Regions from separate parts of the Pilosibacter sp. NGB245 genome, predicted to be linked through region 2. Evidence: riboswitches for the same ligand, from Rfam matches in the RefSeq annotation. Region 2 holds a riboswitch; the other holds the start of a gene.

Region 1 (7,516 bases), 200 kb from region 2:
GAGTGGCGGAGTATCTGAATGGCAGAAAATGATCATGGGAAACTGCACAAATAGTGAAATACTGATCAGGACGAAAATATGAAAAGGAACATTTCCGGCGTGCCTCTGCATTGGAAGGATAAAAAACCGCCGGAAATGCGAGAATTTCCGGCGGAGCATTTTTATAAAAATTATTCGAGTACGAGTGTACCGTCACCTTCGGCGCGGATCGCAGATTTGAAGAACTCTTCAAATGCCTTTTCCATGTAAGCCATATCCTTGGAACCGGCAGTCTCATACGGAGAGTGCATCGCTAACTGCGGAAGTCCGATATCCACTGTGTTTAAGGAAACCTGTGCATTGGAGATGTTTCCGAGAGTGGAACCGCCGAGAATATCGGAACGATTTAAGAACTCCTGATACGGAACACCTGCGCGCTCGCAGAGGCAGCGCATAACTGCAGCGGAAACAGCGTCTGTTGTGTATTTCTGGTTTGCACTGTGTTTGATCACAAGACCGCCGTTTAAGTATGTGCGGTTTGTCGGGTCTGTCTTATCCGCGTAGTTCGGATGTACAGCATGTCCGTTATCCGCAGATACCATGAAGCTGGAAGCAAGGGAAGTGAGATACTCTTCTTCTGTTCTTCCAAGGCTGCGGTTAATGCGGCGAAGGATGTCATAAAGGAATGTGGAGCCGGCGCCCTGTTTTGTGCCGCTTCCAACTTCCTCATTATCAAATACGGCAACGACCGGAATGCAGCGGTCGCTCTCACTGTTTAACAGAGCCATCGTGGATGTGAATGCACACTGAAGGTCGTCAAGACGCGGAGCGGAGATGAACTCGCCGTCGCAGCCCCAGATCGTACCTTCCATGCGGTTGTAGAGGAAAAGATCCATTCCCTTGATCTGATCAACGGAAACACCGGCTTCCTCGGCGATCATTTCTTTAAATGCCTTGCCGGAATTGCTCATACGGTATAACGGGAGCATGTCCTTCTGGATGTTGTATTTATAACCGTCGTTTACTTCCCTGTTCATGTGGATCGCGAGGTTCGGGATCATGAGAAGATCGCGGTCAACATTGATCAGCTTTGTTGTGAGACGATTACCATCTTTTACGATGATACGGCCTGCAACGGAGAGTGGTCTGTCAAACCACGGAGCGCAGAGCATTCCGCCGTATTTTTCAACATTTAATTTTACATACTGGTTTTCAACATTCATCTCGGAGGACTCTTTGATCTTTAAAGTCGGGGAGTCGCTGTGGCTTGCCGCGATATGGAAGCCTGAATAATCTTTGCGGGATACCTTGAATGCGATGATCGCGGACTGGTTGCGGGTTACAAAATATTTGCCGCCCTCAGCAAGGTTCCAGGTATTTCCCTCAGCGAGGCACTCAAAGCCTGCTTCAGTCAGGTAGTTTGCCAGCTCATGAACAGCATGGAAACCAGTCGGACTCTTTTTGATAAAAGAAAATAATTCTTCGTTCAGATTCTGAATCATGTTTTTGTTACTCCTTTCGATAATAACCCCTGTAAGTCATACTATCTTATTATACAGGAAAAATACGGGATAGGCAAGTTTGCGCTATGCTGTGCGCAAGTGATGAAACAGGCGGGTACCGTTTTACAGCAGCTGACAGCCGTGTTCGCTATATCGAAAAACCAATTCGAAATAGCCCCGTTTCTGTAACTGTGACGGTGTGAATAGTTAAATTCTGACGATTTTATGAAGATTGAGAAAAAACGCGGAAAAGATACCTTTATTTGTATTTTCATGTTAGAATATGGAAATAGGAAATATGGTGAAAAGCATCAGAGAAAAGAGGGGAACAAATGGATTGGAAAAAAATCAGACGGGCAATCTGTGGGGCAGCTGCGGCCGTCGCTGTATGCTTTACGGCAGCAGGAATGAACACAAAACCGGTATATGCGGCAGATATGGGAGCTGTGTACGGAATATTTGAGCATGGAGTCGGCTGGAGCGCATACCACGGAGACCAGACGGCGGAACGTGCCGGAAACGGGACTTATGTGACGGCGATCCGGGCGAGTCTTTCCGGACAGCCGGAGGGAATGAGCGGAACACTTTCTTATCAGGTAAATTTAAGCGGTTCCGGCTGGCTTTCCTGGCAGGAAAATATGGCGGAGACCGGAACGATCGAGACGGGGATGCCGCTCGAGGCGATCCGGATGGAGCTCACAGGGCAGTTAAAAGATCATTATGATGTTTATTACTCAGTATTCCAGAATGGGTCATGGACAGCTCCGGTAAAAAATGGTGAGACTGCCGGAACAGAAGGACAGGGACTTCGCGTGGACGGAATCTGGGTTACTGTGACAGAAAAAGATGCAGCAGCTCCGGAGGGACCGAAGAATGGAGGAATTGATCCAACAAGACCGATGGTGGCGCTGACTTTCGATGACGGACCATCCAAATATACAGAGCGTATTCTGAATTCGCTGGAGGCGAATGGCGGAAGAGCAACGTTCTTTATGGTTGGAAATCGTGTGGCTTCTTATGCATCCACGGTAAAGCGCATGGCGGATCTCGGATGTGAGACGAACAGCCATACCTGGGCGCATACATATCTCACAAATATGTCCGAAGGTCAGATCTTGCAGAGCTTAAACCAGACCCGTGATGCGATCGTTGCAGCAGGCGGAAATGCACCGAAAGGAGTTCGCCCGCCGGGAGGAAAGATCAATGATGCGAGCAAAGCAGTTCTTGCGAAGGCAGGAATGCCGTCGATCGTATGGTCGGTAGATACTCTGGACTGGAAGACGAGAAATGCCCAGAAGACGATCGATACCGTTTTAAGCCAGGTCAAAGACGGGGATATCGTTTTGATGCATGATCTCTATGAGCAGAGCGCGATCGCAGCGGAGACGCTGATCCCGGAGCTTACAAAGAGAGGTTACCAGCTTGTGACTGTCAGCGAGATGGCGGAGCTTCGCGGCGGAATGGCAGCAGGACATTCCTATGGACATTTCCGCTAAGGGGGAACTTGCACGGATAAAAAATGATTGCATAGCAAATAAAAATGTGATATTCTGTTATCGAACAAATAAATATCGTTCTTCGGGGCGGGGTGAAATTCCCCACCGGCGGTATAGTCCGCGACCTGCGCTGAGCAGCTGATTTGGTGAAATTCCAAAACCGACAGTATAGTCTGGATGAGAGAAGAAATTGTATGACAGGATATAGTAGATACAGGTCCCGGACTTTTTTAATTGTCCGGGATCTTTTTTGTATAACAACGAGAACGTGCCGGGGCACATTCCGATGAATTTTTTCCTGCACAGCAATTCCTTGTTACGATACCGTGCCCCTATCCGGTATTTCTGCAGAAGAACAACACGTACAAGGAGGATCATTATGAACCAGAACAAAGTATTAAGTGTCAGAAACATCGTGCTGATCGCCATGTTCAGCGCACTCGCAGCCGTATTGGAGACGATCCAGGTGGCAGTTCCGTTTGCACCGCCGTTTTATAAACTGGATTTCGCAGAGCTCCCGGTACTGATCGGTGGTTTCGCCATGGGACCGGCACAGGCGGCACTCATTGCGATCGTGAAGAATCTTTTAAAACTGCTCTTAAACGGAACAAGCACTTACTATGTCGGTGAGCTTGGAAACATCATCGGAAGCTGTATGTTCTCCGTGCCGGCAGCTCTGATCTACCGCAGACATAAGACGAAAAAGACAGCGATGATCGCTCTTGTTGTCGGTGTATTCTGTGCAGTTATCGGTGCAGTATTTGTAAACTGTGCGATCACTCTTCCGTTCTACGCAAAAGTTGCTTTCGGCGGAATCGAGAATATCATCGCGATGGGAACAAAGATCAACCCGGCGATCACAAACCTTTACACATTCGCTCTTTTCGCAATCATCCCGTTTAACATTGTAAAATGCGGACTGAATGCGATCGTGACGGCGCTTGTATACAAGCATGTCAGTGCGATCATTCATTCCGGGATCCACAGAGAGAAGAAAACTGAAACGATTCAGTAGGTCTGCGCATTTACTGCGCTGACTGTAAGAAAACATTGGTTTGAAGGCACTGAATGGAGAAAAAACAATGGTAAGGTACTATAATGAACTGACAAGACTGGAAATGGAACAGGTCGATAAAGATGAGACGGTAGTCATGATCCCGGTAGGGGCATTGGAGCAGCATGGAAACCAGTGTCCGCTTGGCACGGACGAGATCATTGCAGAGGGAACAGCGAGACGGATCAAGGAAGCGCTGGACCGGGAGATCCCGGACTATCCGATGCTCATTTTCCCGCTGATTCCGGTGGGACTCAGCACGGAACACATCAATTTCTGCGGCTCCGTGACATTGAAACCGGACACATTCTACCACGTTTTGTATGACATCTGCAAAGGGCTGGCTCATCATGGTTTTAAAAAGATCGCGATCTTAAACTGCCACGGCGGAAATTCTCCGATCATCCAGGTGCTGAGCAGAGAACTTCGAAGTGAGCTTGGAATTGCCGTATTTATCATCAACTGCGGTGCATTTTTTGGCAATCAGGCGGTGAAAGATACTGTGACACTTGGAAATGTCTGGGATTTCCATGGAGGAGAGATGGAGACATCGATGGTCCTCGCGGAACGGCCGGAGACGGTAAAACTGGAGACCTCTGAGGCGGGGATCCCGAAGAAATTTATGGGAAACAAGACGTTCACTGTTTACGGACCGATCACACTCGGCTGGGTATCGGAAGAGTGGGAAACCGAGGATGGAAAGCCGATCGGGATCGGCGGAGACCCGAGCGGGGCAACGGCAGAGAAAGGCAATCAGATCTACGACAGTTTTGTGGAGTCGATCCTTTCCGGACTGAAAGAGATAAGAAGATGGAAGGATGTTACTTTTCACGGATAGGAATTTTCTGAACTGAAAATTCCGTATGATACCGTTATGGTCGCGGATTTTGCCGATTTGGAATGCGAAGCATCGGCAAAACCCTGTTACAGTGCGCGGGCATGGAGTGCCCGTGTACTGTAACGGAAGGATTGACGGAGAGCCAGTAAATCCGCCGGAAATCTGTTGCAACCATAACATCCATGTGCTAAACTGAATACGCAATTAAACAAAGTAAGGTGCTGCGTTTTGTGCAGCACCTTTATCATTAGAAAAAACTGGGATCATGCAGAAATACTGCGAATTTCAAGGCGCAGGGCAGTTCTGAGAGCGTGGGGAAAGAGACTCCGGCTCCAAACATTATTGATAAGAGAATCGAGAGTGCATAATATGAATACAAAAGTAGTTCGCATCAGAAAAGAAGAAAAGACAAGAGAAGCACTGGAAAAGAATCCGGGGCTTCTGGAGGCGGCAGAGATCTTAAGAAACGGCGGCCTTGTGGCATTTCCGACCGAGACTGTTTACGGTCTCGGCGCGAATGCGTTAAATGAGGAAGCGGCAAAGAAAATCTATGCGGCAAAAGGACGTCCATCCGACAATCCGCTGATCGCCCATATTTCCTGTATGGAGGAACTCCCGGCGATCGTAAAGGAAATCCCGGAAGCCGGGCGGAAACTGGCGGAAAAATACTGGCCGGGCCCGCTGACCATGATCTTTCCGAAAAAAGACATTGTGCCTTACGGAACGACCGGTGGTCTTGACACCGTTGCGGTCCGCATGCCGTCTGACCCGGTGGCAAACTGCCTGATCCATCTGGCGGGAGTTCCGGTCGCGGCGCCGAGTGCCAATACATCCGGAAGACCGAGCCCGACAAAGGCGGAACATGTCATCGAAGATATGGACGGAAAGATCGAGATGGTGATCGACGGCGGTGCCGTTGGGATCGGCGTGGAGTCCACGATCGTGGATGTGTCGAGTGAGGTTCCGACACTTTTAAGACCGGGGGCGATCACGATCGAGATGCTCCGTGAGACACTGGGGCAGGTTGATATCGATCCGGTGATCCTGGGACCGGTGAGCGGAGATATTAAGCCGAAAGCGCCGGGAATGAAGTATCGCCATTATGCCCCGAAGGCGGACATGACGCTGGTCGAGGGCGATATGGACAAGGTCGTGGCTTATATCAATGAGCAGACAAAGAAGGCGGAGGCCGAGGGAAAGAAAGTCGGCATCATCTGCACCGAGGAGAGCCGGGATCTGTATCTGGATGGAAATCTTGAGGTGATCGGAAGCAGAGAACATGAGGAGACAGTTGCCCACAACCTGTTTGCGGTGCTGCGTGACTTTGATGCGCGCAAGGTAGACTGCATCTTCTCAGAGAGCTTTTCCAAGGACCAGCTTGGCCAGGCGATCATGAACCGCCTGTGCAAGGCAGCGGGATATCATATTATAAATGTGTAAAAATCCATGGAACAGTTACATCGTGATACAATAATAGATCATCACAGAGATGGAGGAGAAACCATGTCAGAGAAGAGAGACGGATATATTACCTGGGACGAATATTTCATGGGAGTTGCGAAGCTTTCCGCAATGCGATCCAAAGATCCGAATACGCAGGTAGGTGCCTGCATCGTGAGTCAGGACAATAAGATCCTGTCCATGGGCTACAACGGATTTCCGAAAGGCTGTTCCGATGATGAATTCCCGTGGGATAAGATGGATGAGGACCCGTACAACAGAAAGTATTTCTATGTGACGCACAGTGAGCTGAACGCGATCTTAAATTACCGCGGCGGCAGTCTGGAAGGAAGCAAACTCTATGTGACCCTGTTCCCGTGCAATGAGTGTGCGAAAGCGATCATCCAGGCCGGTATCCAGACGATCGTTTACGAGAGCGACAAGTACGCGAACGATGCGTCCACACGGGCGTCCAAGAGAATGTTAAATGCAGCTGGCGTGCGGTATTATCAGTATAACCCGACAGGACGCAAGATCGAGTACCGGGTATAACGGAGGAATCAATGAAATTTTTGCTGGCGGCGATCAACGCCAAATATATCCACTCAAATCCTGGTGTATACAGTCTGCGCGCGTTTGCGCGGACAAAGATCCCGGGAGCGGATATCGAGATCGGAGAATATACCATCAACCATCAGATGGATTTAATTTTACAGGATATCTACAGGAGAAAGCCGGATTTTATCGGCTTTTCCTGCTATATATGGAACATTTCCTATATCATGGAGATCGTCCGGGACGTAAAGAAAGTGCTGCCGGAGGCGGAGATCTGGCTTGGCGGTCCGGAGGTGTCCTATGATGCGAAAAAAGTGCTGACGCGAGAGCCGGATGTTCGCGGTATCATGCGCGGGGAAGGCGAGCTGACGTTCACAGAGCTTGTGCGTGCTTATCTTCAGAGAGAAAAAACGTCCGTACCGGACGGATATACAGGTGAAAGCTTTAGGGGACAGGCAAAGGAGGAAACTTCCGGCTGTGCGGAAAATACCCGGATGCCGGAGAATGCCGAAGGAGAAAATGCGCATTCAGATCGTCTGGACTTAAGTCAGATTCCGGGAATTACTTATCGCGCAGCAAACTGCGAGATCGAGGAACATGGTCCGCAGCGTCTTCTCAGTCTCGATGAGATCCCATTTTACTATGATGATAT
Region 2 (7,516 bases):
TGACATTCATGGATATTTTATTCCCTTTCTGCAAATACTGAAAAAGATCCGGTTTACGGATGCGAATCGGATGGTGATCCTGGGGGATCTTGTGGCGAAAGGACCGGATTCCCTGGGACTTTTGTGCTTTGTGATGGAACATAAGAATATTCTGGCGCTGAGAGGGAATCATGAACAGCGGCTCTTACAGTATTTTGGAACAGACCGCGCGGCCGGGATCCCGGATTCCACGATGCGGCCCTGGGTGGCCGGAGACGGGGCGGGGATCATCAGGCAGATGAATATGCTGTCAGAGACAGGACGCAGGAAGGTTCTGGAGTTTATCAAAACGATGCCGCTCTGGGCAGCCATGGAGATCTGCGGCAGAAAGTATGTGTTGATTCACGGAGCGCCGGATGATGAAATGAAAAAAGAACTTCTGGCAGTGCAAAAAGATCCCGGTGGGAAAAGAAAAACAGCGGATTATGATGTCCTCATAAACCGATATGAATCACCAGACGCGGATAACCGGCTTCCAGCGGGAATGACTGCCGTAGTGGGACACACGCCGACATTCAAATATGGAACACAGTACGCGGGAGATATGATCATAAGGGACGATAAGATCTTTCTGGACTGCGGAGCCGGTCAGGGGTATGGATTGGGCTGTCTGGAAATATTGTCTGGCAATGACAAAAATTCCTATCGAAAATACTTTACAAATGCAGAGAACGGGAGTATATTGTAAACAACCGCTGATGAAAATAACGGTCAGCGATAGGACAATTCAATAATAAGTCTTCAGGGCAGGGTGCAAGTCCCTACCGGCGGTAAAGCCCGCGAGCCGAGAGGCATGATCCGGTGAGATTCCGGGGCCGACAGTATAGTCTGGATGAAAGAAGAATTTCAGGTTTGTTTGTGATATGCGGAAGCGATCCGGTGCTCGAAAAAGAGGATGGGATCGAGGAATTCCGGATCACGGAAGATCGGATCAGTAGCTCTGGAATAGGAAACTGTTTCAGGGCTTTTTTAATGAAAGGGATCCGGGAAAAGCTGGGAATAACGGAAATTTATATTTCCGAATGAAACAACGGACCGAATATGGAAAACCCTGTAGGCATCTGCTTTACAGGGCTTTTTTTAACAGAAAATTCCTATGGAACTTCCTGCTTGCGCCCGTAAGGCAGGTTTGCGGAAAGGAGTGAAAAAGATGACGGACCGGGATTATATGCTGCGGGCCATTGAGCTTGCAAAAGGGGGACTTGGCTGGACAAGTCCGAATCCCCTCGTGGGAGCTGTGATCGTGAAAGACGGAAGGATCATAGGGGAAGGTTATCATGAGCGGTGCGGAAAACTCCACGCGGAGCGAAACGCCATTGCGTCGCTTACGGAAAGCGCGGAGGGCGCGACACTCTATGTGACGTTAGAGCCGTGCTGCCATTACGGAAAGACACCGCCCTGTACGGAGGCGATCCTCGAGCAGAAGATCGCAAAAGTTGTGATCGGTTCAAGAGATCCGAATCCCCTGGTAGCAGGAAAAGGAGCGGCGATCTTAAGAGCAGCGGGAGTCCGGGTGGAAGAGGACTTTATGCGTGAGGAATGCGATGCGTTAAATCCGGTATTCTTCCATTACATCACAAAGAAAACGCCCTATGTAGTCATGAAATACGCCATGACGGCGGACGGAAAGATCGCTGCGCGGACCGGCGACTCCAAGTGGATCACAGGAGAAAGCGCAAGGAAAAAGGTGCAGGAGCTGCGCCACCAGTATATGGGGATCATGGCGGGGATCGGCACGGTCCTGGCAGACGATCCGATGTTAAACGTCCGGATCCCCGGGCTGAAGAGTCCGGTGCGGATCATCTGCGACAGCGGACTCAGGATCCCGATGGATTCACAGATCGTGAAGACGGCAAAGGAGTACCGGACCATCGTAGCATATGCGGGGGAGCATTCCGGGGAAGGCTGTAAAGAAGCGGAAGAGAAAGAGGAACAGCTTCACACGGCCGGCGTGGAGACTGTGTCGGTCCCGGACGCAGACGGGCGTGTGGATCTTAGAAAGCTCATGGAATATCTCGGAAAACAGGGCATCGACAGCGTGCTTTTAGAGGGCGGAGGTACCTTAAATGACGCGGCGCTGTCAGCCGGGATCGTAAACGAGATCTGTGCATTTATCGCCCCGAAGATCTTCGGCGGTGCCGGTGCGAAGACTCCGGTTTCCGGGATCGGTGTGGCGCATCCGGCGGAAGCCGTGATGCTGACGTTGAGACAGATGGAGACGATCGGGGATGATCTGATGCTCAGATATTCGGTAGATTGAAGATGGGAAAGGAAGTAAGGGCATGTTTACAGGGATCGTAGAAGAACTCGGACAGGTGAAGGCACTTTCCCTGCGCGGAAATTCCGGTACACTGACGGTAAAAGCGAAAAAAGTCCTGGAAGGAACAAAGATCGGTGACAGCATCGCGGTCAATGGTGTCTGCCTTACGGTCACGAATATGAAAAATAATGAATTTTCCGCCGATGTGATGGCGGAGACAGTGAGGAGAAGCAGCCTAGGAGCACTGCAGGATGGAAGTTATGTAAACCTGGAGCGGGCCATGGCGGCAGACGGTCGGTTTGGCGGTCATATCGTCTCCGGTCATATTGACGGAACCGGTCAGATCGAATCGATGAGACGGGAAGAGAATGCAGTCTGGGTCACGATCGCATGTACAGATAAGATCCTGGATCTGATTGTGGAAAAAGGGTCGATCTGCATCGACGGGATCAGCCTCACGGTGGCGGCGGTGACAAAGAGGAACTTTTCGGTGTCGGTAATCCCGCATACCGGCGAGGAGACAACGCTTTTGAAGAAAAAAGCAGGAGATCCGGTCAATCTGGAAAACGACATTGTGGGGAAATATATTCAGAAATTTGTGGATATCGGAAGAAATTCCGGTGCGGACCGGGGAAAAATGCCTGACGATGAAAATGCTGCGGGAAACGCAAAGGGGAACTCGGGGCTCAGCATGGAGTTTCTTCAGAAATATGGATTTTAAAACAGATGCTTTGAAGATATTTAGAAACATCCAGAAAATATGAGATCAGAGCGGTTAAAGTTTCAGCAGTAGGAATCCTGCTGAAAGAAAAACTTTTAATAAAAGGCTCTGGAAAGGCAGGAAAATATGAACGAGCAATACAACACAATCGAAGAAGCGATCGAAGATCTGCGGGCGGGAAAGATCATTCTCGTAACAGATGACCCGGACCGGGAGAATGAGGGAGATATGATCTGCGCGGCAGAGTTCGCGACACAGGCAAATATCAATTTCATGGCAAGCCACGCAAAGGGACTGATCTGTACGCCGATGAGCGCGGCAGTGGCAGAGCGGCTGGGACTTCCGCAGATGGTATCCGAGAACACGGATAACCACTGCACGGCATTCACGGTCTCCATTGACCATGTGGACACGACAACAGGAATTTCCGCGGCGGAGCGCTCTTACACGATGATGAAATGCGTGGACCCGGCGACAAAGCCTCAGGATCTCAGAAGACCGGGTCATGTATTTCCTCTCGTGGCAAGACGTGGCGGTGTCCTTGTGAGAAACGGCCACACCGAGGCAACTGTGGACCTCATGCGTCTGGCGGGACTTTCCGAGTGCGGCGTGTGCTGTGAGATCATGGAGGAAGACGGAACCATGATGCGGACCACAAACCTGTGGAAGCTGGCGAAGGAGTACGGACTGAAATTTATCACGATCAAGGAACTACAGGATTACTGCCGTGTCCATGAAAAACATGTGGTGCAGGAGGCCTGCGCGGACATGCCGACCCAGTACGGACACTTTAAGATCTACGGCTATGTGAACGATATTACCGGCGAGCACCATGTGGCTCTTGTGAAGGGTGATATCGGGGACGGCGAGGATGTGCTCTGCCGCGTGCATTCCGAGTGCCTGACCGGAGATGTGTTCGGTTCCATGCGCTGTGACTGCGGAAAACAGCTCCAGACCGCGATGCGCCAGGTGGAGGCGGAAGGCCGTGGCATCATCCTCTACATGCGCCAGGAGGGCCGCGGCATCGGTCTGATCAACAAACTGAAGACGTATGTGCTTCAGGAGCAGGGCTTTGACACGGTGGAGGCCAATATCAAGCTTGGTTTTGCTCCGGATCTCAGGGAATACTGGATCGGGGCACAGATCTTAAGGGATCTCGGCGTGAAGTCCTTGAGACTTCTCACGAACAATCCGGAGAAGATCTACGGACTTTCCGGCTTCGGACTTGAGATCCATGAGCGCGTGCCGATCGAGATCGATCCGCAGCAGTACGACAGCTTCTATCTGAAGACGAAGCAGGACAAGATGGGACATATCTTTACAAAAATTAAAGTGTGATAGGATGGAACGACCATTGCTGAAAGTCCTGTACACCGGCGGCATGCATCCCGCACGGACGGAAGTGCTGAGATGATTACAGCCGCGCAGGCGGCACAGATCTACGGGCATGCATCCCGCACGGATGGAAGTGATGGGCAATTGGAAATAGAATTTTATATGTAATTATGAAGACTTCTGAATAGCAGTAAGCATAAGAAAAGGAGAAACATCATGAAAGAGATCAAAGTATTAGAAGGAAAAGTTGTAGCACCGGAAGGCATGAAAGTGGGGATCGTAGCTTCCCGTTTCAACGAGATCATCGTAAATAAGCTTTTAGGCGGAGCAGTTGACGGACTTGTCCGCCACGGTGTGGAGGAAGAAAATATCACGGCAGCCTGGGTTCCGGGGGCGTTCGAGATCCCGGTTGCGGCATCTGCCATGGCAAAGTCCGGCAAGTACGACGCGATCATCTGCGTCGGCGCTGTGATCCGCGGTGATACCACACACTATGATTACGTGTGCAGTGAGGTCTCCAAGGGAATCGCGCAGGTGGGACTGGCAGAGAAGATGCCGGTACTCTTTGGCGTCCTGACAACCGAGAACATCGAGCAGGCCATCGCCCGTGCCGGAAGCAAAGGCGGAAATAAGGGATATGACTGTGCACTTTCCGCGATTGAGATGGTAAATCTTATGAGACAGTTCTAACTGTTCAGTAGGTCTGCGCATTTACTGCGCTGACCGTAAGAAAACTTAGACTAGAAGGCAAAAATCCTATCGGCACAGCCGATTTGGAATGGATTTTTGCGCGTAACTGTGAGGTGCTGAACAGTTACAGACAGTTTTAATTTCAGATCATATAGACATAAAAGATCAGCGCCTGAAAACATTTTTCAGAGGCGCTGATTTTTGCGTAATAGGGATTCCTCGGAATTTCCTATTACACAAAAGGCACATTCTGCTTTAGCAGAGCTTATAAGGTTTTCGTCTCCTCCATGAATTTAGCCGCGAAATCCCGGTTCAGTTTCATGAAGAGCTGCTGCTCCTCGGGAGACCAGCTCTCAAAAATCGCATTTTCGATGGCGATCAGGCGATGGGCGGTATTTTTCATGAGTTCCTCTCCTTTTTCAGTGAGAAAAACACAGGTGTTCCTCCCGGTTCCGGGTTTCAGATACAGATAGCCGGCCTGTTCCATCCTGCGTACTGCAGAGTTGATCGTGGATTTTGTGGTGCCGGTCTCTTTGTAAAAAATACTTTGATTGCAGCCGGAACCGTGTTCATTGAGGGAGTAGAGAATATCAAGCTCGCTGTCCGTGAGACCGAGCTTTAATGCAGCGTCATGGTAGACACTGTTGACCTGGCTGAGCAGGTTGTAAAATTCTTTAAATGCAGAGTACATGGCAGGTCTCCTGAAAATATAAGTGTATGGGGGCAGTGCAGGGCTTTGCATCCGCCGGCCCGGACTGTCAGTCTATGTGTATCCGTACTTCTTTGCCTTCCGGATCAGGAAGAAGAGCGACAGGCATACCGCCATAAATTCCGCCGCGATGATGGAATACCAGATCCCGGAGACACCGAGGAAAAACGGCAGGATGATGACGGCCCCTGTTTCAAAGATCATGGTACGGCAGAAGGAGATCACAGCGGAGACGAATCCGTCGTTGAGTGCCGTAAAGAAGGAAGATGCGTAGATACTGAAGCCCATGAACAGGAAAGAAATCGAGTATGAGCGGAATGCATGGACCGTCATGTCTAAGAGGTTCGTGTTATAGCGGACGAAAATTCCGGCAAGAAACGGGGCACCCGCTTCTGCCACGATCGTCAGGATGATCTGGAAGGTCAGAATCAGCCGGAAGCTTTTTCCGAGCAGATTCTTTAACTCGCTCTTATTTCCTGCACCGCAGTGATAGCCCACGATCGGGGCACTTCCCATAGAGTAGCCGATAAAGAGCGCTGCAAAGATAAAGCTCACGTACATGATGACGCCGTATACGGCAACACCGTCGGAACCGGCAAGGCGCATGAGCTGCCAGTTGTAGAGCATGTTAACGATGGACATGGAGATGTTCGTCATAAACTCGGAAGCGCCGTTTGTACAGGCCTTCAACAGGGCACTAAAGTCCATACAGGTCCTTCCGAGACGGAGTCGGCTCCTGTTCGGAAAGATAAAGTAGAGCAGGGGGATCAATCCGCCGATGGACTGGCTGATCGCCGTTGCGGCGGCAGCTCCCACAACGCCGAGACGCAGAACAGCGATAAAATAAGCATCGAGGATCATATTTGTAAGTCCTGACGCGATGGTGATCAGGAGTCCGAGCTGCGGGCGTTCCGCTACAACGAGAAAGCTCTGGAATACATTCTGCAGCATAAAGGGGATCAGAGCCAGCAGGATGATCCGGCCGTAACGGACGCAGTAGGGGAGAAGGATCTCATCAGCACCTAAGAGTCTTGCCATCGGGGCTAAAAGGATCTCACCGCCTACCGTAAAGAGGAAGCCCACCGCGATCAGAACGTAGACGAGGAGGGAAAAGATCTCCTTTGCCTTTTTTTCATTCCCGGTTCCGAAGGTCAGAGCCACCAGGGCACTGCCGCCGCTGCCGGTCATAAAGCCGATGGCACCGAGGATCATGAGAAACGGCATAATGATATTGATGGAGGCGAAGGCCTCGGAACCCACAAAGTTCGAGACGAAAACACCGTCCACAACACCGTAGATGGACGTTAAAATCATCATGACGATAGACGGAAACGTGAACCGCAGGAGTTTTTTGTAGGTAAAGTGGTCGGAAAGTGAAATATTCATCGTGTGCCCTTTCAGTTTTTGACTGTGTCTGCCCGCGGGGGAAAATCGTGTCTTTTCTATCGGACAGTTTTACAGTTATGAATGTACGAAATCGTACGTAGAATCATAGTACGATTACATACATATGTCAAGAAAAACTTTGCATACTGTCTCACAGATATGAACTTTGCGTCCTGCCTCACGGAGGTTCGCCTCGAATTAAGATGGAAATCTCACAGAATGAGTTTTTACACAGATTTTACATTCCTTTACCGGAGCGTGATTGTTCCTTTCTTTTTTCTGCTATATGATATAGAAGTGAAAATGAGAGAAAAAAGAAAGAGCAGTCACGAGCTGGGTCGACTGCGGCAGAGGAAAAAGAATATGACATATAAGG

The links. Region 2 has a riboswitch for FMN ahead of ribD (bifunctional diaminohydroxyphosphoribosylaminopyrimidine deaminase/5-amino-6-(5-phosphoribosylamino)uracil reductase RibD). Riboswitches for the same ligand answer to the same signal wherever they lie in the genome.
Region 1: it holds a riboswitch for FMN, as region 2 does, so the genes downstream of both, ACXMYH_RS14420 (ECF transporter S component) here and ribD (bifunctional diaminohydroxyphosphoribosylaminopyrimidine deaminase/5-amino-6-(5-phosphoribosylamino)uracil reductase RibD) in region 2, are expected to answer to the same signal.

What each region holds. Positions count from the first base shown of each region.
Region 1 covers NZ_CM171584.1:3,232,399-3,239,914, reverse strand. The annotation lists gene ACXMYH_RS14435 (N-acetylmuramoyl-L-alanine amidase) at 1-32, shown strand, start outside; gene ACXMYH_RS14430 (M18 family aminopeptidase) at 171-1,481, opposite strand; gene ACXMYH_RS14425 (polysaccharide deacetylase family protein) at 1,814-2,977, shown strand; FMN riboswitch at 3,052-3,170, shown strand; gene ACXMYH_RS14420 (ECF transporter S component) at 3,357-3,992, shown strand; gene ACXMYH_RS14415 (creatininase family protein) at 4,060-4,869, shown strand; gene ACXMYH_RS14410 (L-threonylcarbamoyladenylate synthase) at 5,239-6,309, shown strand; gene ACXMYH_RS14405 (deoxycytidylate deaminase) at 6,373-6,861, shown strand; gene ACXMYH_RS14400 (B12-binding domain-containing radical SAM protein) at 6,873-7,516, shown strand, end outside.
Region 2 covers NZ_CM171584.1:3,033,313-3,040,828, reverse strand. The annotation lists gene ACXMYH_RS13550 (metallophosphoesterase) at 1-727, shown strand, start outside; FMN riboswitch at 773-887, shown strand; gene ribD (bifunctional diaminohydroxyphosphoribosylaminopyrimidine deaminase/5-amino-6-(5-phosphoribosylamino)uracil reductase RibD) at 1,190-2,299, shown strand; gene ribE (riboflavin synthase) at 2,322-3,020, shown strand; gene ACXMYH_RS13535 (bifunctional 3,4-dihydroxy-2-butanone-4-phosphate synthase/GTP cyclohydrolase II) at 3,147-4,358, shown strand; gene ribH (6,7-dimethyl-8-ribityllumazine synthase) at 4,581-5,045, shown strand; gene ACXMYH_RS13525 (MarR family winged helix-turn-helix transcriptional regulator) at 5,311-5,736, opposite strand; gene ACXMYH_RS13520 (MATE family efflux transporter) at 5,809-7,140, opposite strand; gene ACXMYH_RS13515 (HD domain-containing protein) at 7,504-7,516, shown strand, end outside.